DNA from 2 places in the Aquincola sp. J276 genome. Region 2 is predicted to be linked to the other one. Evidence: riboswitches for the same ligand, from Rfam matches in the RefSeq annotation. Region 2 holds a riboswitch; the other holds the start of a gene.
The links. A riboswitch is a leader RNA that binds a small molecule or an ion and turns the genes downstream of it on or off. The one in region 2 is predicted to bind glycine.

Region 1 (11,012 bases), on a different contig from region 2:
GTGTCCACATCGAAGGCGGCAAGCGCATCGGCTACGGCGCGCGGGCCATCACGGCCGGCGGCATCCTCAGCCTGCCCAAGACGGTGTTCCCGGGCGGTGCGCTGGTGGGCTGCGACGCGGGCTATCTGAATGCCGCGCGCATCAAGGGCAGCCACGCTGCCATCAAGACCGGCATGCTGTGCGCCGAAGCCGCCTTCGAGGCCGTGACCAGCGGTCGCCAGCAGGACGAGCTGAGCGCCTATCCCGCCGCCTTCGAGCAGAGCTGGCTCAAGCGCGAGCTGGACCAGTCGCGCAACTTCAAGCAGTGGTTCAAGCGGGGCGTGTACGTCGGCTCGCTGATGACCGGCATCGAGCAGTGGCTGCTGCCCCGCCTGGGCGTGAAGAGCCCGCCGTGGACCATCCACCGTAAGGTGGCCGACCACACCCGGCTGCTGCCGGCGGCGGAGTGCCAGCCGATCGTGTATCCCAAGCCCGACGGCAAGCTCACCTTCGACCGGTTGTCCTCGGTGTTCATCAGCAACACCAACCACGAGGAGAACCAGCCGGCGCACCTGACGCTGAAGGACGCCAGCGTGCCGGTGGCCATCAACCTGGCCAAGTACGCCGGCCCCGAAGGCCGCTACTGCCCGGCGGGCGTGTACGAGTACGTGAAGAACGCCGACAACACCGACCGCCTGCAGATCAATGCCCAGAACTGCGTGCACTGCAAGACCTGCGACATCAAGGACCCCACGCAGAACATCGTGTGGGTGACGCCGGAAGGCGGCGGCGGACCCAACTACGCCGGCATGTAAGGGCCGCAGCCTCGCCGTGACCGAGGACGAAGCGCGCCGCATCACGCTGCTGCGCGCCTTCGAGGCGCCGATGGCCGCGCCCTGGACCGAGGCGGATGCCGCCGCGGCCAGCGCCGAAGCGGCCCGCGCGGTGGGCGAACAAGCCGCGCCCGGGCGCTACCTGGCCGCCCGCGCCCAGGCGGGCCTGGCCCTGCTGCTGCCGAAGGAGCCTGCCGCCGCCCGGCTGCTGCAGGCCAGCCGCGGCGCGCGCTGGCCCGGGCCGCTGCTGGTGGTGCTGGCGGCCGGCCTCGGGCTGGCAACGCAGGCCCTCGGGCCGACGCAGCAGCTCAACCTGCTGGCACCGCCGCTGCTGGGCCTGCTGGCCTGGAACCTGTTGGTCTACCTGGCGCTGGCGGCCGCGGCGCTCAACCGTCTTGCCCGGCGCCAGCGCGCGGTTCATGGCGCATCGAGCGCAGGCACCCTGGCGTCCGCCGAAGACCTGCCCGGCCACGTCGCCGCGCCGCCGCCCTTCGGCCTGCGCCGGCTGCTGGCCGCGCCCGCCTGGAGAGCCGCCGCGGGCCACCCGGCCCTGGGGCGATTCGCCGAGCGCTGGTCGGCCCAGGCGGCGCCCTTGTGGTCGGCCCGCGCGGCCGTGTGGCTGCATGCGGCGGCCGCGGCGCTGGTGGCCGGCGTGCTGGCCTCGATGTACCTGCATGGCCTGGCCTTCGAGTACCGCGCCGGCTGGGACAGCACCTTCCTCTCGGCCGATGCGGTTCACCGGCTGCTGAACGGCGTGCTGGGCCCGGCCTCGGCGCTCAGCGGCATCCCCCTGCCAACGGCCGCCGAACTGGCCGGCCTGCGCTTTTCCGCGGGGCCGGGCGAGAACGCCGCCCGCTGGATCCATCTGCATGCACTCACCGCCGCCGGCGTGGTGCTGCTGCCGCGGCTGGCGCTGGCGCTGGGCGCCGCGATCCGCGTGCACCGGCTGGCGGGGAACTTTCCGCTGCCCATCGACGATGCCTACAGCCAGCGCCTGCTGCGCAGCCACCGCGGTGGCGCGGTGCTGCTGCGGGTGCAGCCCGTGCAGTACCGGCTGCCGGCGGTGGCAGTCGAAGGCCTGCAGCGGGTGCTGCGCCACAGCTTCGGCGAGCAGGCGCGGCTGCAGCTGGCCGAGCCGCTGCACGAAGGCGACGACGCCGGCCACGGCGCGCCGCCGGCGATGCTGCTGTTCGCCCTCAGCGCCACGCCGGAGCGTGAGACCCACGGCGCCACCGCCGAAGCCTGGCCCGCCGCCCGCCTGCTGGTCGACACCTCCGGCTTCGCGCAGCGCTTCGGCGCGGCGCGGGCGCAGCAGCGGCGCGAGGCCTGGCAGCGCATGCTGGCCGGCCTGGGCCGCACGCCGGTGTTCATCGACCTCGCCCATCCCGACCTGGCCGCCGCCGAGGCCGCGCTGCAGGCCGCGCCCGCATGACCGGCAGCGGCGCGCCCACCGAGGCCATCGGGCTCAGCCTCGTGTCCCACACCAACGTGGGCAAGACCACGCTGGCCCGCACGCTGCTGGGCCGCGACATCGGCGAGGTGCGCGACGAAGCCCATGTGACCGAGACCGCCGAGCGCCACACCATGCTCGCCACGCCCGAGGGCCAGCGGCTGGAGCTGTGGGACACGCCCGGCTTCGGCGACAGCGTGCGGCTGCTGCGCCGGTTGGAGCAGGCCGGCAACCCGATCGGCTGGTTCCTGGCGGAGGTGTGGGACCGCTTCCGCCACAAGCCCTTCTGGTCGGCCCAGCGCGCCATGCGCAATGTGCTGGAGCAGGCCGACGTGGTGCTGTACCTGGTGAACGCGGCCGAGTCGCCCGACGACGCGACCTACGTCGATGCCGAGCTGCGGGTGCTGCAGCTGCTGGGCAAGCCGGTGGTGGTGCTGCTGAACCAGCTGGGCCCGCCGCAGCCGCGGCCGCTGGAGGAGGCGCAGCGCCAGGCCTGGCAGCAGCGCGTGCAGCGACCGGTGCTGGCGCTGGACGCCTTCGCCCGCTGCTGGGTGCAGGAAGGGCGGCTGCTGCAGGCGGTGGCCGATGCCCTGCCTGCGGCGCGGCGCCCGGCCATGGCGGCGCTGCAGGCCGCCTGGCTGCGCCGCAGCCAGGGCGTGTGGCACGAGGCCATGGCCGAGCTCGCGCACCGCCTGGCCCGCGCCGCGCTGGACCGCGAGGCCCTGCCCGCCGGCGGCCTGGGCGCGCGGCTGAAGGAGCTGGGCGTGGCCGTGGGCCGCAGCATCGGCCTGCAGCCCGACGAGGCCGGCGGCCCGCAGGCGCGGGCGATGGAAGCCCTGGCCGCCCGCGTGGCCGAGGACACCCGCGGCTCCACCGACCGGCTGATCGCGCTGCACGGCCTGCAGGGCCGGGCGGAGGCGGATGCGGTGCTGTCCCGCGTGGCGGCGCAGTTCGCGCTGCGCGCGCCGGTGGACGAAGGCCGGGCCGCCCTGTGGGGCGGCGCGGTGACGGGCGCGCTGGCCGGCCTGAAGGCCGACCTGCTGACCGGCGGCCTGACCCTGGGCGGCGGCATGCTGGCCGGCGGGCTGCTGGGCGCGCTGGGCGCGGCCGGCCTGGCCCGCGGCTTCAACCTGATGCGCGGCGTGGAGGCGCCCAGCGTGGCCTGGTCGGACGCCGCGCTGGACGACATGGTGCACGGCGCGCTGCTGGGCTACCTGACGGTGGCGCACTTCGGCCGCGGCCGCGGCGGCTGGACGGCCACCGAGCATCCCCCTTCTGGAACGAGGCGGTGGCCGCCGCCATCGCCAGCCACCGGCCGGCGCTGCGCCGCCTGTGGGCGGCGCGGGCGGAGGCCGGCGTGGCCGTCTCCGCCGAGGCCGACCGCCACACCCTGCAGGCCGGGCTGCAGGCGTGGCTGGTGACCGTCAGCGCCGAACTGCTGCGCGGGCTGTATCCGGACGACGCCGGCGCGCTGCAGCCGCCGGCGGGCTGATCAATCCCAGCGCAGCAGCCAGTCGGCACGCGCCCGGGTGGCCTCGATGCGGCGGGCGTTCGGCTCGTCGCTGCCGTCCACCCAGGCCCGCGCCGCCTCCGGTGAGCGGCCGAATTGCACATGCCGCGCCACCAGCCGCCGCAGCCGCGTTGGCTCGTCGCCTTCCACGTACCAGGCCTGGGTGAGCAGCGGGCGCACCGCGGCCCAGGGGCCGTCGTCGAGCAGCAGGTAGTTGCCCTCGGTGATCACCAGCGGCACCTCGGGCGTCACCGCGATGGCGCCGGCCACCGGCTCCTCGATCTCGCGCCGGAACTCGGGCGCATACACGGTTTCGCCGGGCACGGCGGCATGCAGGCGGCGCAGCAGGGCGGCGTAACCGGCGGCATCAAAGGTGTCGGGCGCGCCCTTGCGCTGGTCGCGGCCCAGCCGCTGCAGCTCCGCCTGCGCCAGGTGGAAGCCGTCCATCGGCACCACCACCGCCCTGCCGCCCAGCGCGGCGGCCAGGGCCTGCGCCACCGTGGACTTGCCCGCCCCGGGCGTGCCCACCAGCCCCAGCACCGCCCGGCGACCACTGGCCAGCAGCGCTTCCGCGCGGGCCAGGGCCTCGGGCGGCAGCGCCACGGCCAGAGCGCAGCGGCTTGTTACCTGTGCTGGAAATCCTGCGGCAAGCTTTGTCATCCGAAATCCATCTTGCGTCGTTAGAGGTGCCACGCGGCGCCAACAAGCCGTGAGACAGCCCCGCATGATGATCCAGAAATCCGCTCATCCCGTGCAGCCCGCCGGCTCCCGCCGCAGCGAGCCCTTCGAGCCCCCGGCAGACAAGGGCCAGAAGTTCGAGCCCTTCCTGATTCCCGCCATGGGCCGCGACCGCCGCAGCATGGCGCGCGAACTGCGCATGGACCAGCGCCGCTGACCCAGCGCGGCAGCGGCCCGGCCCACCCGGGGGCCTGGGCTACACTGCCGCCCGCCAGGAGAGAGCCGCTGCGGCATCCCAACGCAACGGCCGCCGAAGGCGCAGGGGCACAAGCTCCGAACGCTCAGGCAAAAGGACTGGCAAGACGCCCCGTCGGGGCGTTCCTCACTGGAGAGAGGCGGGCCGCGAGCCCGCCCACCGAAGGGGCAAGCCGTGCCGCCGCACCACGCGGGGCCCGGCCAATCTCTCAGGTAAAGCGGACAGCGAGGGCATCACCCCACCCAGAACGCCCGACGGCGGTTATGGTGGGTGATCGATGGCCTCTTCGCTTCCCCTTTCACCCCGGGAGACATCCGATGTCCGCTGAACTGCTCCAGACGCCGCTGCATGCGCTGCACGTGGAACTGGGCGCCAAGATGGTGCCCTTCGCCGGCTATGCGATGCCGGTCAACTACCCCGGCGGCATCCTCGCCGAGCACCGGCAGTGCCGCGATTCGGCGGCGCTGTTCGACGTCTCCCACATGGGCCAGCTGCGGCTGCCCGATGCCGCCGCCGCGGCCGCCGCGCTCGAGACCCTGGTGCCGGCCGACATCGTCGATCTGGGCGTGGGCAGGCAGCGCTACACCCAGCTCACCAATGCCTCGGGCGGCATCCTCGACGACCTGATGGTCACCCGGCGCGAGAACGACCTGTTCCTGGTGGTCAATGCCGGCTGCAAGGCCGACGACATCCGCCACCTGCAGACCCACATCGGCCACCGTTGCCAGGTCATCCCGCTGCCCGACCGTGCCTTGCTGGCGCTGCAGGGCCCGAAGGCGGTGCAGGCGCTGGCGCGGCTGAATGCCGACGTGGCCCGCCTCACCTTCATGACCGGCGGCAGCTTCGCGCTGAACGGCGTGGAGTGCTTCATCACCCGCTCCGGCTACACCGGGGAGGACGGCTTCGAGATCTCGGTGCCCGCTGAGGAGGCCGTGGCCCTGGCCCGCCAGCTGCTGGAGCAGCCGGAAGTCAAGCCCGCCGGCCTGGGCGCGCGCGACACGCTGCGGCTGGAAGCCGGCCTGTGCCTGTACGGCCATGACATCGACACCACCACCTCGCCGGTGGAAGCCGGCCTGGCCTGGTCCATCCAGAAGGTGCGGCGCCCCGGCGGCGCGCGGGCCGGCCACTATCCCGGCGCGGCGGTGATCGAGAAGCACCTGGCCGGCGGTGCGCCCAGCAAGCGCGTGGGCCTGGTGGGGCTGGAGCGCATCCCGGTGCGCGAAGGCGCCACCCTGCACGACGCCCACGGCCACAAGCTGGGCCGCGTGACCAGCGGCACGCTGGCGCCCACGGTCAACCAGCCCATCGCGATGGCCTACCTGGCCGCCAACCATGCACAGCCCGGCAACGAGGTGCATGCCGACGTGCGCGGCAAGCGCCTGCCGATGCGGGTTAGCGCGATGCCCTTCGCGCCCCACCGCTACCAGCGCTGAACCCCTTCCATCCCACCCCACGAACCCCAGGAGCGAGCACATGACGATTCAGTTCACCAACGACCACGAGTGGATCAATGCCGGCGACACCGATGCCGCCATCGTCGGCATCACCCAGCATGCGCAGGACGCGCTGGGCGACGTGGTGTTCGTCGACCTGCCCGAAGTGGGCAAGACCTTCGAGAAGGGCGACGTGGCCGGCGTGGTGGAGTCGGTGAAGGCCGCGGCCGACCTGTTCATGCCCGTCACCGGCGAGGTGGTGGAAGTGAACGAGGCGCTGCGGGCCGACCCGTCGCTGGCCAATTCCGACCCGATGGGCGCGGGCTGGTTCTTCAAGGTGCGCGTGGCCGATGCCGGCCAGCTGGGCGGCCTGATGGACGAGCCGGCCTACCAGGCCCTGCTCAAGACCCTCTGATCCCTCTTCCCTGCCCGCGAGCCTTTCCATGCTGATGCCTGCCCTCCAGCCGCTTGGCGACCTCGAGAACGAGGCCGAGTTCACCGCCCGCCACATCGGCCCCGACGCGGCCGACGAGGCGCACATGCTGTCGGTGATCGGGGCGGCCTCGCGCCGCGCGCTGATCGACGCCATCGTGCCGCGTGCCATCGCCCGCGGCACGGCCATGACGCTGCCCGCGCCGCTGACCGAGGCGCAGGCGCTGGCCGAGCTGAAGACGGTGGCCGCGCGCAACCGGCTGCTCAAGAGCTTCATCGGGCAGGGCTACCACGGCACGCTGACGCCACCGGTCGTGCTGCGCAACATCCTCGAGAACCCGGCCTGGTACACCGCCTACACGCCCTACCAGGCCGAGATCTCGCAGGGCCGCATGGAAGCGCTGCTGAACTTCCAGACCATGGTGACCGACCTCACCGGCATGGCCATCGCCAATGCGTCGATGCTGGACGAGGCCACCGCCGCGGCCGAGGCCATGACGCTGGCGCTGCGGGTGGGCAAGAGCAAGAGCACCACCTTCTTCGTGGCCGACGACGTGCTGCCGCAGACGCTGGCCGTGGTGCGCACCCGCGCCGAGCCGCTGGGCATCACGGTGCAGGTGGGCCCGGCCGAGGAGGCCGGCAGCGTGCAGGCCTTCGCCGCGCTGCTGCAGTACCCGGGCGTCACCGGCCGCGTGCGCGACCTGCGCCCGCTGATCGACGGCGTGCATGCCCAGGGCGGGCTGGCCATCGTCGCGGCCGATCTGCTGGCGCTGGCGCTGCTGCTGCCGCCGGGTGAACAGGGCGCCGACATCGTGGTGGGCAACACCCAGCGCTTCGGCATGCCGATGGGCGCCGGCGGCCCGCATGCGGCCTACATGGCCACGCGCGACGAGTTCAAGCGCTCGCTGCCCGGCCGCCTGGTGGGCGTGAGCGTGGACGCACACGGCGCCCCGGCCTACCGGCTGGCCCTGCAGACGCGCGAGCAGCACATCCGCCGCGAGAAGGCCACCTCCAACATCTGCACCGCGCAGGTGCTGCCGGCGGTGGTCGCCAGCATGTACGCCGTGTACCACGGGCCCGAGGGCCTGAAGCGCATCGCCCGCCGCGTGGCCAGCTACACCGCGCTGCTGGCTGCGGAGCTGCAGCAGGCCGGCTTCACGCTGGCCCATGCCGAGGCCTTCGACACCCTGGAAGTGGCCACCGGCGAACGCACCGGCGCCCTGCTGGCCGCGGCCGAGGCGGCCGGCATGAACCTGCGCCGCGCCAGCGACACGTCGCTGGGCATCACGCTGGACGAGACCACCACCCGCGCCGACCTCGCCGCGCTGCTGCGCGTGTTCACCGGCCGGCCCCATGCGCAGCCCGACTTCGCGCGGCATGAGCGCGGCATCGCCCCGCTGATCGCGCCGCAGCTGCTGCGCGGCAGCGCGTACCTCACGCACCCGGTGTTCAACACCCACCACAGCGAGACCGAGATGCTGCGCTACATCCGCAGCCTGTCGGACAAGGACCTGGCGCTGGACCGCACCATGATCCCGCTGGGCTCGTGCACCATGAAGCTGAATGCCACCAGCGAGATGATCCCCATCACCTGGCCGGAATTCGCCAACGTGCACCCCTACGCACCGGCCGACCAGCAGCAGGGCTACGCGCTGCTGAACCAGCAGCTGTGCGACTGGCTGGTGCAGGCCACCGGCTATGCCGGCGTGAGCCTGCAGCCCAACGCCGGCTCGCAGGGCGAATACGCCGGCCTGCTGGCCATCCGCGGCTGGCATCTCTCACGCGGCGACGCGCAGCGCACCGTGTGCCTGATCCCCGAATCGGCCCACGGCACCAACCCCGCCAGCGCCCAGATGGTGGGCATGCAGGTGGTGGGCGTGCAATGCGACGAGATGGGCAACGTCGACCTGGCCGACCTGCAGGCCAAGTGCGAGAAGCACGCCGACCGCCTGGCCGCGGTGATGATCACCTACCCCTCCACCTACGGCGTGTTCGAGCCGCGGGTGAAGGAGCTGTGCGCGCTGGTGCACCGGCATGGTGGCCGGGTGTACGTGGACGGCGCCAACATGAATGCGCTGGTGGGCGTGGCCGCGCCGGGCGAGTTTGGCGGCGACGTGAGCCACCTCAACCTGCACAAGACCTTCTGCATCCCGCACGGCGGCGGCGGCCCGGGCGTGGGCCCGGTGTGCGTGGCGGCCGACCTGGTGCCCTTCCTGCCGGGTGCCGGCAGCGTGGGCGCGGTCTCGGCCGCGCCGCTGGGCAATGCGGCGGTGCTGCCGATCACCTGGATGTACATCCGCATGATGGGCAGCGAGGGCCTGACGGCGGCCACCGAGACCGCCATCCTCAGCGCCAACTACGTGGCCGCCCGGCTGGCCGACCACTACGACATCCACTTCAGCGGCGAGCTGGAAGGCATCAAGGGCGGCGGCGTGGCGCACGAGTGCATCCTCGACCTGCGCCCGTTGAAGGACAGCAGCGGCGTCAGCGCCGAGGACGTCGCCAAGCGGCTGATCGACTACGGCTTCCATGCGCCCACGCTCAGCTTCCCGGTGGCCGGCACGCTGATGGTGGAGCCCACCGAGAGCGAGCCGCTGAAGGAGCTCGACCGCTTCTGCGACGCGATGATCGCCATCCGCGAGGAGATCGCCAAGATCGAGCGCGGCGAATGGCCGCGCGACGACCAGCCGCTGAAGAATGCGCCGCACACCGCCGAGGCCTTGCTGGCTGCCGACTGGCCGCATGCCTACAGCCGCGAGCAGGCCGCCTACCCGGTGGCCGCGCTGCGGCGGGGCAAGTACTGGTCGCCGGTGGGCCGGGTGGACAACGTCTACGGCGACCGCAACCTGTTCTGCAGCTGCGTGCCGATGAGCGAGTACGCCGAGGGCTGAAGCGCCCCGCGGCCGGCCCCGCGCCGGCCGCCAAATGGCGACAGCGTGGCACGGCGGCGACGCCCGCTGGCACGGTGCGCGCTTATCCTGCCGCCATCGCCTCCACTGGGCTTGCACCGCATGGCCGTTTCCGCCTTCGACCTCTTCAAGATCGGCATCGGGCCGAGCAGCTCGCACACCGTCGGCCCGATGCGGGCAGCCCGGCTCTTCACCCTGTGGCTGGCGCATGAGGGCCTGCTGCTGCGCACCGCCCGCGTGCAGTCGCAGCTCTACGGCTCGCTCGGCGCCACCGGCAAGGGCCACGGCAGCGACAAGGCGGTGCTGCTGGGCCTGGCCGGCCATGAGCCGGACACGGTGGACGTGGACGCCGTGCCCGCGCTGCTGGCCGCCATCACGCAGCAGCAGGCGCTGCTGCTGCACGGCGAGCACCGCGTGGCCTTCGATGCCGCGTCCGACCTCGTCTTCCATCGCCGCGAGAGCCTGCCCTTCCATGCCAATGGCATGCGCTTCACCGCCTTCGACGCCGCGGGCGCCGAGATCGCCAACCGGGTGTACTACTCGGTGGTGGCGGCTTCATCGTCAGCGACGAGGTGGCCGCCGACGGCAGCAAGCACAAGGTCATCGCGCCCGACACCACGGTGCTGCCGCTGCCGTTTTCCAGCGGCGCCGAGCTGCTGCAGGTGTGCGCACGTGAGGGCCTGAGCATCGCCGGCGTGATGCGCGCGAACGAGCGCCACTGGCGCACCGATGCCGAGATCGACGCCGGCCTGCTGAACATCTGGGCGGTGATGCAGGCCTGCGTGCAGCGCGGCTGCCGCACCGACGGCGTGCTGCCCGGCGGCTTCAAGGTCAGGCGCCGGGCCGCCGGCTTGCATGCGGCGCTGACCAGCCAGCCCGAGGCCGCGCTGCGCGACCCGCTGCAGGTGCTTGACTGGGTCAACCTTTATGCGCTGGCCGTCAACGAGGAGAACGCCGCCGGCGGCCGCGTGGTCACCGCGCCCACCAACGGCGCGGCCGGCATCGTGCCGGCGGTGCTGCACTACTACGCGCGCTTCGTGCACGGCGCCACCGATGCCGGCGTGGTCGACTTCCTGCTCACCGCTGCGGCCATCGGCATCCTCTACAAGGAAAACGCCAGCATCAGCGGCGCCGAGGTGGGCTGCCAGGGCGAGGTGGGCGTGGCCTGCTCGATGGCCGCCGGTGCGCTGTGCGCGGTGATGGGTGGCACGCCCGAGCAGGCCGAGAACGCCGCCGAGATCGGCATGGAACACCACCTGGGCCTGACCTGCGATCCGGTGGGCGGCCTGGTGCAGATCCCCTGCATCGAGCGCAACGCCATCGCCTCGGTGAAGGCCATCAATGCCGCCCGCATGGCGCTGCGCGGCGACGGCACCCACCATGTATCGCTGGACAAGGTCATCAAGACAATGCGCGAGACGGGCGCCGACATGCAGACGAAGTACAAGGAAACCGCCCGCGGCGGCCTGGCCGTCAACATCGTCGAATGCTGATGCAACACGGCCGCGGCTGGATCATCGCCACTGCCCTGT
Region 2 (11,012 bases):
GTGCTGCGCCACCAGGAACACGTTGTTCTCGAACAGCGCGCTCTGCACCTCCTGGCCCCGGCCGGTGCGCTCGCGTGCGGCCAGCGCGGCCATCGCGCCGATGGCGCCGAACATGCCGCCCATGATGTCGTTGACGCTGGTGCCCGCGCGCAGCGGCCGGCCTTCCGGACCGGTCATGTAGGCCAGGCCGCCCATCATCTGCACCACCTCGTCCAGCGCGGTGCGATGTTCATAGGGGCCGGGCAGGAAACCCTTGTGGCTGACGTAGACCAGCCGCGGGTTGAGTTGCGACAGCGCCGCATAGCCGAAGCCCAGCTTGTCCATCGTGCCGGGCTTGAAGTTCTCGCTGAACACGTCGGCGGTGCCCACCAGGCGCAGCACCAGCTCCTTGCCGCGCGGGTCTTTCGCATCCAGCGCCAGGCTCTTCTTGTTGCGGTTGAACACCGAGAAGAAGCCGGCGCCCGAGCCCACCAGCCGGCGCGTGGCGTCGCCCTGCAGCGGCTCCACCTTGATGACCTCGGCACCCAGGTCGCCCAGCACCAGGCCGCAGGTGGGCCCCATCACCATGTGGGTGAACTCGACGACGCGGGTGCCCTCGTACGGCAGCGGCTGAGCGGCTGTGCCGGTGCTCATTGCGGGGCCTTGCCGTCGGCGTAGGTGAAGCCCTTGGGCAGGCCGGCGTCGGGCACGTGGCCGTACAGCGGTTCGTCGGGCAGCGCCTCATGCAGCACCGCACGGGCCTGCAGCAGGCGGTCGATGTCGATGCCGGTGGCGTGGCCCATCGCCTCGAGCATCCACACCAGGTCTTCGGTGACGATGTTGCCGCTGGCGCCGGGCGCATAGGGGCAGCCGCCGATGCCGCCCTGGCTGGCGTCGAAGGTGGTGACGCCCGCCTCCAGCGCCGCCACCACGTTGGCCAGGCCCTGGCCGCGGGTGTTGTGGAAGTGGGCACCGCCGGCCTGCCGACCCAGCTCGGCGTGCAGGCGGTTGAACAGGCGGCGCACCTGCACCGGCTGCGCATAACCGCTGGTGTCGGACAGGCCCACCTCGTCCACGCCCAGAGAGGCCATGGTGGCCGCCACGCGCAAGGTCTCGTCGTCGCTCACCGCGCCGGCGATGGTGCAGCCGAAGGCCACCGACAGGCCGGCCTCCAGCTCAATGTGCGGATAGCGCTCGTTGCGCAGCGCCACCACGTTGCGCACCTCGTCGGCCATCTGCGCATGCGTCTTGCGCACGTTGGCCAGCGAATGCGCCTCGGTCACCGAGACCGGCATCGTCAGCTTGTGCACGCCCGCCTCGAAGGCCGCCTGCGCACCGCGGAAGTTGGGCGCCAGCGCCGCCACGCGCAGGCCGGGCAGCGTGAGCGCCTGCGCCACCACCTCGCCCACGTCGGCCATCTGCGGCAGCAGCTTGGCGGGCACGAAGGAGCCCACCTCGATCTCGCGCACGCCGGCCGCAGCCAGCGCGGCGATCCAGCGGTGCTTGGCCGCGGTGGGCATCACCGCATGGATGCTTTGCAGGCCATCACGCGGACCCACTTCGCTGATCAACAGGGACGACATGGGAGAGGACATGGCGGAAGTTCTGTAAGATAGAACGATTGTTCGTACAACAGAATTCTAACGCCGATGCCCCGCAAACCCGCCCAAGCCTCTCTCGCCGACATGGATGCCGCCCCCGGCGGGGCCGCCGCAGTCGACCGCGCGCTGTCCCTGCTGGGCTGCTTCCAGGCCGGCGAAGCGGCGCTCACGCTGGCCGAGCTGGCCGGGCGCAGCCAGCTATACAAGAGCACGGCGCTGCGCCTGCTGGCCTCGCTGGAGCATGCGCAGCTGGTGGCGCGCACGGCCGATGGCCGCTATGCGCTGGGTGCCGGCATCGCGCGGCTGCATGCGGTGTACATCGCCTCGTTCTCGCTGCAGCCGCTGGTGATGCCGGTGCTGCAGCAGCTGGTGGCCAAGACGAAGGAGAGCGCTGCCTTCCACGTGCGGCAGGGTGACCAGCGGCTGTGCCTGTACCGGGTGGATTCACCCCACGTGCTGCGCGACCCCACGCGCGCCGGCGACCTGCTGCCGCTGGAGCGCGGCGCCGGTGGCCGGGTGCTGATGGCCTTCGGCGGCGCCCACGGGCGGGCCTACGACAAGATCCGCCGAGAGGGCTTCTGCGCCGCCTCGGGCGACCGCACGCCCGACCTCGCGGGCATCTCGGCGCCGGTGTTCGGCGCCGCGGGCGAGCTGGTGGGCGCGGTCACACTGACCATGCCCACGCCGCGCTACCGGCCCGACGTGCAGCAGCCGCCCGTGCTGGCGGCCGCGCGGCAGCTCACGCTGGCGCTGGGAGGCAGCGCCGCGTGAGCCTCGGTCCTCAATACAGCACGCGGCAGCGGATGGTGCCGGGCACGCTGCACAGCTGGCCCAGGGCCGCATCGCTGGTGGCGCTGTCGACGTCGATCACCACGTAGCCCACGTCGTCGTTGGTGCGCAGGAACTGCGCGGCGATGTTGACGCCCGCCTGCGAGAAGCGCTCGTTCACGCTGGCCAGCACGCCCGGGATGTTGCGGTGGATGTGCAACAGCCGGCTGCGGCCGGTGTGCTCGGGCAGCGTCACTTCGGGGAAGTTGACCGCCGAGACGGTGGAGCCGTTGTTGCTGTAGCGGATGAGCTTGGCAGCCACCTCGCGGCCGATGTTGGCCTGCGCCTCGGCGGTGCTGCCGCCGATGTGCGGCGTGAGGATCACGTTCTCGAAGCGCGTGAGCGGCGACTCGAACACGGCATCGTTGCCCTTGGGCTCCACCGGGAACACGTCGATGGCCGCGCCGCCGATGTGCTTGCGCTCCAGCGCGTCGGCCAGCGCGTCGATGTCCACCACCGTGCCGCGCGAGGCATTGATCAGGTGCGCGCCCGGCTTCATCTTCGCCAGCTGCGCCGCGCCGATCAGGTTCACGGTGGAAGGCAGCTCGGGCACGTGCAGCGTGACCACGTCGGCATGGGCCAGCAACTCGTCCAGCGAGGCCACCTGCGTGGCATTGCCCAGCGTCAGCTTGGCCTCGATGTCGTGGAAGATCACGCGCATGCCCACGTGTTCGGCCAGCACGCCGATCTGCGTGCCGATGTGGCCGTAGCCCACGATGCCCAGCGTCTTGCCGCGCACCTCGTAGGAGCCGGCGGCGCTCTTGTCCCAGCCGCCGCGGTGCTGCTGCGCGTTTTTCTGCGGAATGCCGCGCATCAGCATGATGACCTCGGCCAGCACCAGCTCGGCCACGCTGCGGGTGTTGCTGAACGGCGCGTTGAACACCGGGATGCCCAGGTGCATGGCGGCATCCAGGTCGACCTGGTTGGTGCCGATGCAGAAGCAGCCCACCGCCGCCAGCTTGGGCGCCTGCTTCAGCACCTCGGCCGTGAGCTGCGTGCGCGAGCGGATGCCCAGGAAGTGCGCGTCGCGGATGGCTTCGACCAGCGCGTCGCCGGTCAAGGCCTTGGGCGAGGTGACGATCTGGGTATAGCCGTCGGCCTGCAGCGCATCCACCGCGGTGGCGTGGATGCCCTCGAGCAGCACGAACTTGAGCTTGTCCTTGGCGACGGAAAGGCGCTGTGTCATCTTGTTGTGGCGTGTTGGAAGCGGATGCCGGGATTGTGGCAACCGGCGTTCCCCGCCACGCCGGTGGGGCCATGAACGCCCCTGCGCGCCTCAGCTGCGGCGGATCTGCAGCGGCCCGAACGACTGGCAGTTGGGCATCATCGAGATGGCGTTGATGGTCACGTGCGCCGGCCGCGTGGCCAGCCAGTGCACCGTGTCGGCGATGTCCTCGGCCGTCAGCGGCTGGGTGCCGGCATACACGCTGGCGGCCTTCTGGTCGTCGCCATGGAAGCGCACGTTCGAGAACTCGGTGCCGCCCACCAGGCCCGGTTCCACGCAGGTGGCCCGCACGCCTGTGCCGATCAGGTCCGCGTTCAGGTTGTGGGTGAACTGGTGCACGAAGGCCTTGGTGGCGCCGTACACGTTGCCGCCGGGGTAAGGCACCTCGCCGGCGATGGAGCCGATGTTGATGATGGAGCCGCGGCCACGCGACACCATGCCCGGCACGATGGCGCGGGTGACGTTCACCAGCCCGGCGCAGTTGGTGGCGATCATGCGTTCCCAGTCGTCCAGGTCGGCCTGGTGGGCGGGGGCCAGGCCCAGGGCCAGGCCGGCGTTGTTCACCAGCACGTCCACCTGCGCGAAGTCGGCCGGCAGCGCGGCCAGCGCGGCGGCGGCGGCCGGGCGGTCGGTGACGTCCAGCGCCAGCGGCAGCACGCGGCCGGGGTGCCTGTCGGCCAGCGCCTGCAGCCGGTCGGCGCGGCGCGCGGCGGCGATCACGCGGGCGCCATCGGCCAGGAAGCGTTCGGCGATGGCAAGTCCGAAGCCGGCGCTGGCGCCGGTGACGAGAACGGTGGTGGTGGTCATGCAGCAGGTCCTGAACAGGGGCAAAACGCCACTGTAAGACCCGCGCGCGCTTCAGCCGCCCGCGCCGGGCAGCCGCGCGCTCATGCGGCCCAGCAACCGCGCCAGCGTGGCCTGTTCCTCTGCGCTGAGGTCGGCCGCCAGCAGCGCGGCCAGGCGCTTGCGCTGCCGGCCCATGTGCCGGTGGGCGGCCTTGCCCTCCTCGGTGAGGGTGAGGCGCCAGCGGCGGCCGTCCTGCGCGTCGGGCTCGCGCGCCAGCAGGCCGGCCTGCACCAGCCGCGCGGCCATGCGGGTGACCTGGGCCTTGTCGCGCCCGGTGGCCTGCACCAGCTGCTGCTGCGACACGCCATCGCCTTCGGCCACGATGGACAGCAGCAACATGTCCAGCGGGCTGGCCGGAATCGCCTGCTCGTCCAGTGCCTGCTGCATCCAGCCGCGGTAGCCGTTGAACACGGTGATCACGGGCTGCAGCAGGTCGTCCTCGGTGCGTACTGCGGGCATCTTGTCTCCATCTTGTTGCGTCGCCACGGACGCCTCCATCATATCGGCGAATTGGTTGATTGAATCAACCAACTGGCCGTATAGTGCCGGCATGACCATCTCTTCCGCAGCCGCGCTGCCGGCGGCCCGCGCGCCGCTCTCGCTCATCCTAGTGCTCGGCGGCCTGGCGGCTTTCGCGCCGCTGTCCATCGACATGTACCTGCCCGCCTTCCCGGCCATCGCCGCGGAGCTGGGCGTCTCCGCCGGCCAGGTGCAGTACACGCTGGCCGCCTACTTCCTGGGCATGGCGCTGGGCCAGGCCTTCCACGGGCCGCTGGCCGACCGCTTCGGCCGCAAGCCGCCGCTGTATGCCGGGCTGGCGCTGTACCTGCTGGCCTCCATCGGCTGTGCACTGGCCGAGGGCGTGGCCATGCTCACCGCGCTGCGCTTGCTGCAGGCGCTGGGCGGCTGCGTGTGCATCGTGGTGCCCATGGCCATGGTGCGCGACCGGTTCGATCCGCAAACCTCCGCCCGCGTGCTGTCGCGGCTGATGCTGGTGATGGGCCTGGCGCCGATGCTGGCGCCACTGGCTGGCTCGGCGGTGCTGGGCCTGGGCGGCTGGCGCCTGGTGTTCTGGATCCTGGCGGCCTGCGGCGTGGCCGGGCTGCTGGCCTCGTGGCTGGCGCTGCCCGAATCGCTGCCGGCCGCGCAGCGCCGCGACACCTCGCCGCTGAAGGCGCTGCGCACCTACGCCGGGCTGCTGCGGGACCGCCGCTTCCTGGGCCATGCGCTGGCCACCGGCCTGGCCAATGCCGGCATGTTCGCGTACATCGCGGCCTCGCCCTTCGTGCTGATCGAGCTGCACGGGCTCTCGCCGCAGGCCTACGGGTTGGTGTTCGGCGCCAATGCGCTGGGCCTGGTGGCCGCGGCGCAGCTCAACCACCGGCTGCTCAAGCAGCATGACGCGGGCACGCTGCTGCAAGCCGCGCTTGCCGTGGCTGCGTTTGCCGGTGCTGGCCTGCTGGCGGTGGCGCTGCTCACGCCGGCATGGCCGGCCCTGGCGCTGCCGGGCACGTTGCTGGGGCTGTTCGTGTTCGTGGCATCGCTGGGCTTCGTCGGCGCCAATGCAGCCGCCGGGGCACTGGCCCACCAGGGCCACCAGGCCGGCAGCGCATCGGCGCTGATGGGCACGCTGCAGTTCACGCTGGCCAGCGCCAGCGGCGCGGCGGTCGGCCTGATGAACGACGGCAGCGCCTGCCCGATGGGCCTGGCCATGGCGGTGGCCGGCGGCCTGGCGCTGCTGGCCTACCGGCGGCTGGCCCGGCCCGTGCCCAGCTGAAGCCTTACGCGGCGGCCAGCCGCCCGGCCGGCGCCGCCTGCGGCAGGCCGCAGAAGGCGAAGTCCAGCTCCGGCACGCGGCCGCTCACGATGTCGGCGATGGCACGGCCGGAGCCGCAGGAATGCGTCCAGCCCAGCGTGCCATGCCCGGTGTTGAGGAACAGGTTGCTGATCCTCGAGCGGCCGATGTAGGGCACGTTGGACGGCGTGGCCGGTCGCAGCCCGGTCCAGTAGCGGGCGCCCTGGCCGTCCGTCATCTGCGGGAACAGCTCGCGGGTGCGGCGCACGATGGCTTCGCAGCGCACCAGGTTCAGCGAGGTGTCGTAGCCGTTGAGCTCGGCCGTGCCGGCGATGCGCAGCCGGTCGCCCAGGCGGGAGAACACCAGCTTGTACTCGTCGTCGGTCAGCGAGACGTTGTACGAGTTCGCCGGGTCGATCACCGGCAACGTGACCGAGTAGCCCTTGGCCGGGTAGATGCGCAGCGTGATGCCGAGTTGCCGCGCGAAGGCCGCGCTGAACGAGCCCATGCACAGCACGAAGCTGTCGGCTGCCTCGCGGCGCACCTTGCCGTCGGCATCGGCCACCTGCACCGCGGCCAGCCGGTCGCCCTCGCGCTCGATGCCAACGATGCGGGTGTCGGTGAAGAAGCGCACCCCGGCCGCCTGCGCATGCCGCGCCAGCACCTGCGTGAAGGCGTGGGCGTCGCCCGATTCGTCGCTGGGCGTCATGCTGCCGCCGGCGATGCGGTCGCGGCACTGGGCCAGCGCAGGCTCGATCTGCACGCACTCGTCGGCCGTCTTCATGTCCAGCTCGCAGCCATGCTCGCGCATCACGCGGGCCGGCTCCTGCGCGGCATCGAACTCCTGCTGGCTGGTGTAGAAGTGCAGGATGCCCTTTGTGAGGTGGTCGTACGGGATGTCCAGCTGCGCGCGCAGCTGCTGCAGCGTGCTGCGGCTGTACAGGCCCAGGTTGACGATCTGCCGGATGTTGTGGCGCGTGCGTGCCGGCGTGCATTCGCGCAGGAACTGCAGGCCCCACAGCCACTGCTGCGCATCGGGCCGCAGGCGGAAGAGCAGCGGCGCATCCTCGCGCGCCAGCCACTTCAGCACCTTCAGCGGCGCGCCGGGATTGGCCCAGGGCTCGGCATGCGAGACCGAGATCTGCCCGCCATTGGCGAAGCTGGTTTCCAGGCCGGCGCCGGGCTGGCGGTCGATCAGGGTGACGTCGTGGCCGGCCTGCTGCAGGAACCACGCCGAGGTCACGCCGGTCACGCCGGCGCCGAGAACGATGACTTTCATGGAGGTACTCTCAGGAAACGAACAGTCATGGAAGGGACGAACGCATCCGCGCTCGTGCCGCTCCCGCTGTCCTCGGTACCTGAGAGATTCAGCGCCGGCCCCTCACGGGCATGGCGCCTTGCTCCTTCGGTGGAAGCCCGTGGCGGGCTTCACTCTCCAGCGTCGGCCAATCGACAGATCCAGTACGGTGCCTGAGCGTGCATGGGAGGTTGCGCCTTCGGCGGCATGCCGGTGGTGGCATGCGCTCTCCTGAATCTGCGGCCGAGTTTAGCCGCAGAGGATGTGACGGGGTGTTGTCCGACAGCCCATGGGTTGCGCCAGCGGCGACACTCGGCGCCCGGGCTGCCGCGTCGCGGTGCCGGATCGAACAAGGAGAAACCCATGAGTCGCACATTGCTCGTGCTCGCCGTGCTGGTGCTCACCGCCGGCTTTGCGCTGCTGAACTGGTCGGCGTTTGCCACGCCCACGCCGCTGTACCTGGGCTTCACCACCGTGGAAGCGCCGCTGGGCCTGATCATGCTGGGCTTGGTGGCCGTGCTGAGCGTGGTGTTCGTGGTCTGGGCCATCTCGCTGCAGGCCACGCTGCTGATGGAGCAGCGCCGGCTGAACAAGGACCTGCAGGCCCAGCGTGCCCTGGCCGACACCGCCGAGGCCTCGCGCTTCACCGAGCTGCGCAGCTTCATCGCCGCCGAGACCCTGCGCCTCGCCCAATCCCACGAGCAGACGCGCAGCGCCCTGGTGCAGCGCATGGAGCAGCTGGAAGACCGCCAGCGCCTGGCCTTCGAGCAGAACGCCAATGCGATCGCGGCCACGCTGGGCGAGCTGGAAGACCGCTTGGAGCGCGGCCTGCCCGGCGGCAGCGTGGCGCTGGCCGAACGTTCGCGTTTCTAGGCCGCGCCCGGGCGACGGCCGAACATGGCCCAGCCCTCCATGGTCAGCACCGGCTCGCCGTGCTGGTTGCTGGCCTGCCAGCGTGAACGCACCAAGCCTACCTGCGGCTTGCTGGCCATGGGCCGGGCCTCCAGCACCTCCAGGCGCACGCTGAGCACATCGTCCACGTACACCGGCTTGAGCCAGCGCAGGTTCTCGATGCCCGGCGAGCCCAGGCTGCTGCTGTCCAGCACGTATTCGTCGCACATCATGCGCATGACCATCGCGCAGGTGTGCCACCCGCTGGCGCACAGGCGGCCGAACAACGAGCGGGCAGCGCCTTCGTCGCTCAGGTGGAAAGGCTGCGGATCGAATTCGCCGGCAAAGCGGATGATCTCCTCGCGCGTGACGCGCTTGGCGCCGAACTCGCGCACGCTGCCCACCGGAAAGTCCTCCCAGTAAAAGCGCTTGTCTGCCGGCACGGCGCCGGCTTGGGCCTCGCTCATCTCACCTCCTCGTTCGTGATGGCTGGAGGGTGAGAATGCCGGCATTCCCGCCATCGCGCACAGCGCCATCGCCATGACCGCCTTGATCGCCGGACTGTTGTTGTTCCTCGGCCCCCATGCCACGCGCATCTTTGCCGAAGGCTTTCGCCAGCGGCAGATCGCCGCGCACGGGCTGCGGCGCTGGAAGGGGTTGTACTCGCTGGTGTCGCTGGCCGGGCTGGTGCTCATCGTGTGGGGCTACGGCCAGGCGCGGCTGGACCCGGTGCTGCTGTGGCAGCCGCCGCGTGGCATGCGGCATGCGGCACTGCTGCTCACGCTGATCGCCTTCGTGTTGCTGGCCGCTTCCGACAGCCCGCGCAACCACATCAAGGCCGCGCTGCACCATCCGATGGTGCTGGGCGTGAAGGTCTGGGCCTTCGCCCACCTGCTGGCCAACGGCATGCTGGCCGACGTGGTGCTGTTCGGCAGCTTCCTGGTGTGGGCCATCGTGCTGTATGCCGTCTCGCGCCGGCGTGACCGGCGCGAGGGCACGGTGTACCCGCCCGGCACGCTGCGCGGCACCGTCATCACGCTGGTGGCCGGCGTGGGCGTGTGGCTGCTGTTCGTCTTCTGGCTGCACAGCTGGCTCATCGGCGTATCCCCGCTGGGATGATGCGGCGCCTGGCCTGGAAGGCGCTGGCCGCCCTGCTGGTGGTGGCCCTGGCGGCCTATGCCTTGATGCTGGGGGCGCTGTGGTGGAAGCAGGAGACGCTGATCTTCCATCCGGTGCCGCTGGCCGCCGACCACCGCTTCGACCTGCCGGCCGACGCGCAGGAGGTGTTCATCGACGTGCCCGGCGCGCGGCTGAATGCGCTGCACCTGCGGCGCCCCGGTGCACGCGGCGTGGTGTTCTTCCTGCATGGCAACGCAGGCAACCTGGAGCGCTGGTTCGTCAACCTCGACTTCTACCGCGCGCTGGGCATGGACCTGTTCATGCTGGACTACCGTGGCTATGGCAAGAGCACCGGCCGCATCGAGAGCGAGCAGCAGCTGCTGGCCGACGTGCAGGCCGCCTGGGCCCGGGTGGCGCCGCAGTACGCGGGCCGGCATGTGGTGTTCCTCGGCCGCTCGCTGGGCACCGGACTGGCGGCCCGGCTGGCCGCCGACCTGCCGCCGGCGCAGCGACCGCAGGCGCTGCTGCTGGTCTCGCCCTACCGCAGCATGGTGCAGATGGCGGCCGAGCAGTACCCCTTCGTGCCCGCGCCACTGCTGCGCTACCCGCTGCGCACCGATGCCGCATTGCGGGCGCTGGCAGGCACGGCGCTGCCCATCGACCTGGTGCATGGGGATCGCGACACGTTGATCCCGCTGGCCCACAGCGAGGCGCTGGCGCGCACGCTGCCCGGCGTGCGGCTGCACCGCGTGGCCGGTGCCGGCCATGGCGACCTGCAGCGCTTCGAAGCGTACGAAGCCGCGCTGCGCGACGCTATGGCGCCACCACGCGGCCGTTGAGCCGCTGCTGCTGCTGCTGCCATTCGCGGTGCATCTGCGCGCGGGTATAGGGCTGGCTGCGGCCAGCCAGCTGCACCGATAGCTGCGTCACCCAATCATGCGTGCGCGAGGGCGGCGCGCCCGCCACAGCCACCGCCAGCCACACGCCCACGATGAGCACCAGCTTCTTCGGCGCGCTGGCCTGGGGCAGTTCGGCCGCGCGCAGCGCCAGCAGGCTGGAAGCCGCGCCCAGGCCGAAGCCGACCCAGCATTCCGACGGCGAATGGGCATGCACCTTGACTCGTGACACCGCCACCAGCGCAGCCAGCGCCAGCCCGGCCAGTACCGCCGGCGCATGCCAGCGCGGATGCGATGCGCCCACCGTCTCGCGCGCCAGCAGCGGCAGGATGGCGGCGGAGAACATTGCGTGGCCGGAGATGCCGGTGAAATCCAGCGGCGCGTAGCCCACGCCGTAGCCGATGAAGGCCACCTTGCTGGCGGTGGTGAGCAGCGCGGCCACGGCGGTGGTGCCCAGCCACACCAGCGCCACGCGGGCCGCACCGGCGCGCAGGGCCAGCCAGGCGGTGACGGCCAGCAGTGCCGGCAGCAGGAG

Region 1: it holds a riboswitch for glycine, as region 2 does, so the genes downstream of both, gcvT (glycine cleavage system aminomethyltransferase GcvT) here and LRS14_RS12860 (D-amino acid dehydrogenase) in region 2, are expected to answer to the same signal.

Annotation. Positions count from the first base shown of each region.
Region 1 is NZ_JAJONC010000002.1:55,039-66,050, reverse strand. Features, by position in the region: gene LRS14_RS18115 (electron transfer flavoprotein-ubiquinone oxidoreductase) at 1-794, shown strand, start outside; gene LRS14_RS18110 (DUF2868 domain-containing protein) at 811-2,244, shown strand; gene LRS14_RS18105 (GTPase domain-containing protein) at 2,241-3,683, shown strand; gene LRS14_RS18100 (hypothetical protein) at 3,620-3,754, shown strand; gene LRS14_RS18095 (nucleoside/nucleotide kinase family protein) at 3,755-4,381, opposite strand; gene LRS14_RS18090 (hypothetical protein) at 4,482-4,667, shown strand; glycine riboswitch at 4,713-4,813, shown strand; glycine riboswitch at 4,826-4,941, shown strand; gene gcvT (glycine cleavage system aminomethyltransferase GcvT) at 5,024-6,139, shown strand; gene gcvH (glycine cleavage system protein GcvH) at 6,180-6,554, shown strand; gene gcvP (aminomethyl-transferring glycine dehydrogenase) at 6,583-9,462, shown strand; partial or broken gene LRS14_RS18070 (L-serine ammonia-lyase) at 9,583-10,973, shown strand; gene LRS14_RS18065 (PAS domain-containing protein) at 10,967-11,012, shown strand, end outside.
Region 2 is NZ_JAJONC010000001.1:2,793,334-2,804,345, forward strand. Features, by position in the region: gene LRS14_RS12825 (CaiB/BaiF CoA-transferase family protein) at 1-633, opposite strand, end outside; gene LRS14_RS12830 (hydroxymethylglutaryl-CoA lyase) at 630-1,562, opposite strand; gene LRS14_RS12835 (IclR family transcriptional regulator) at 1,629-2,351, shown strand; gene serA (phosphoglycerate dehydrogenase) at 2,362-3,594, opposite strand; gene LRS14_RS12845 (SDR family NAD(P)-dependent oxidoreductase) at 3,685-4,440, opposite strand; gene LRS14_RS12850 (MarR family winged helix-turn-helix transcriptional regulator) at 4,492-4,938, opposite strand; gene LRS14_RS12855 (Bcr/CflA family multidrug efflux MFS transporter) at 5,030-6,256, shown strand; gene LRS14_RS12860 (D-amino acid dehydrogenase) at 6,261-7,553, opposite strand; glycine riboswitch at 7,610-7,723, opposite strand; glycine riboswitch at 7,724-7,815, opposite strand; gene LRS14_RS12865 (hypothetical protein) at 7,935-8,444, shown strand; gene LRS14_RS12870 (MaoC family dehydratase) at 8,441-8,929, opposite strand; gene LRS14_RS12875 (NnrU family protein) at 9,003-9,581, shown strand; gene LRS14_RS12880 (alpha/beta hydrolase) at 9,581-10,420, shown strand; gene LRS14_RS12885 (phosphatase PAP2 family protein) at 10,395-11,012, opposite strand, start outside.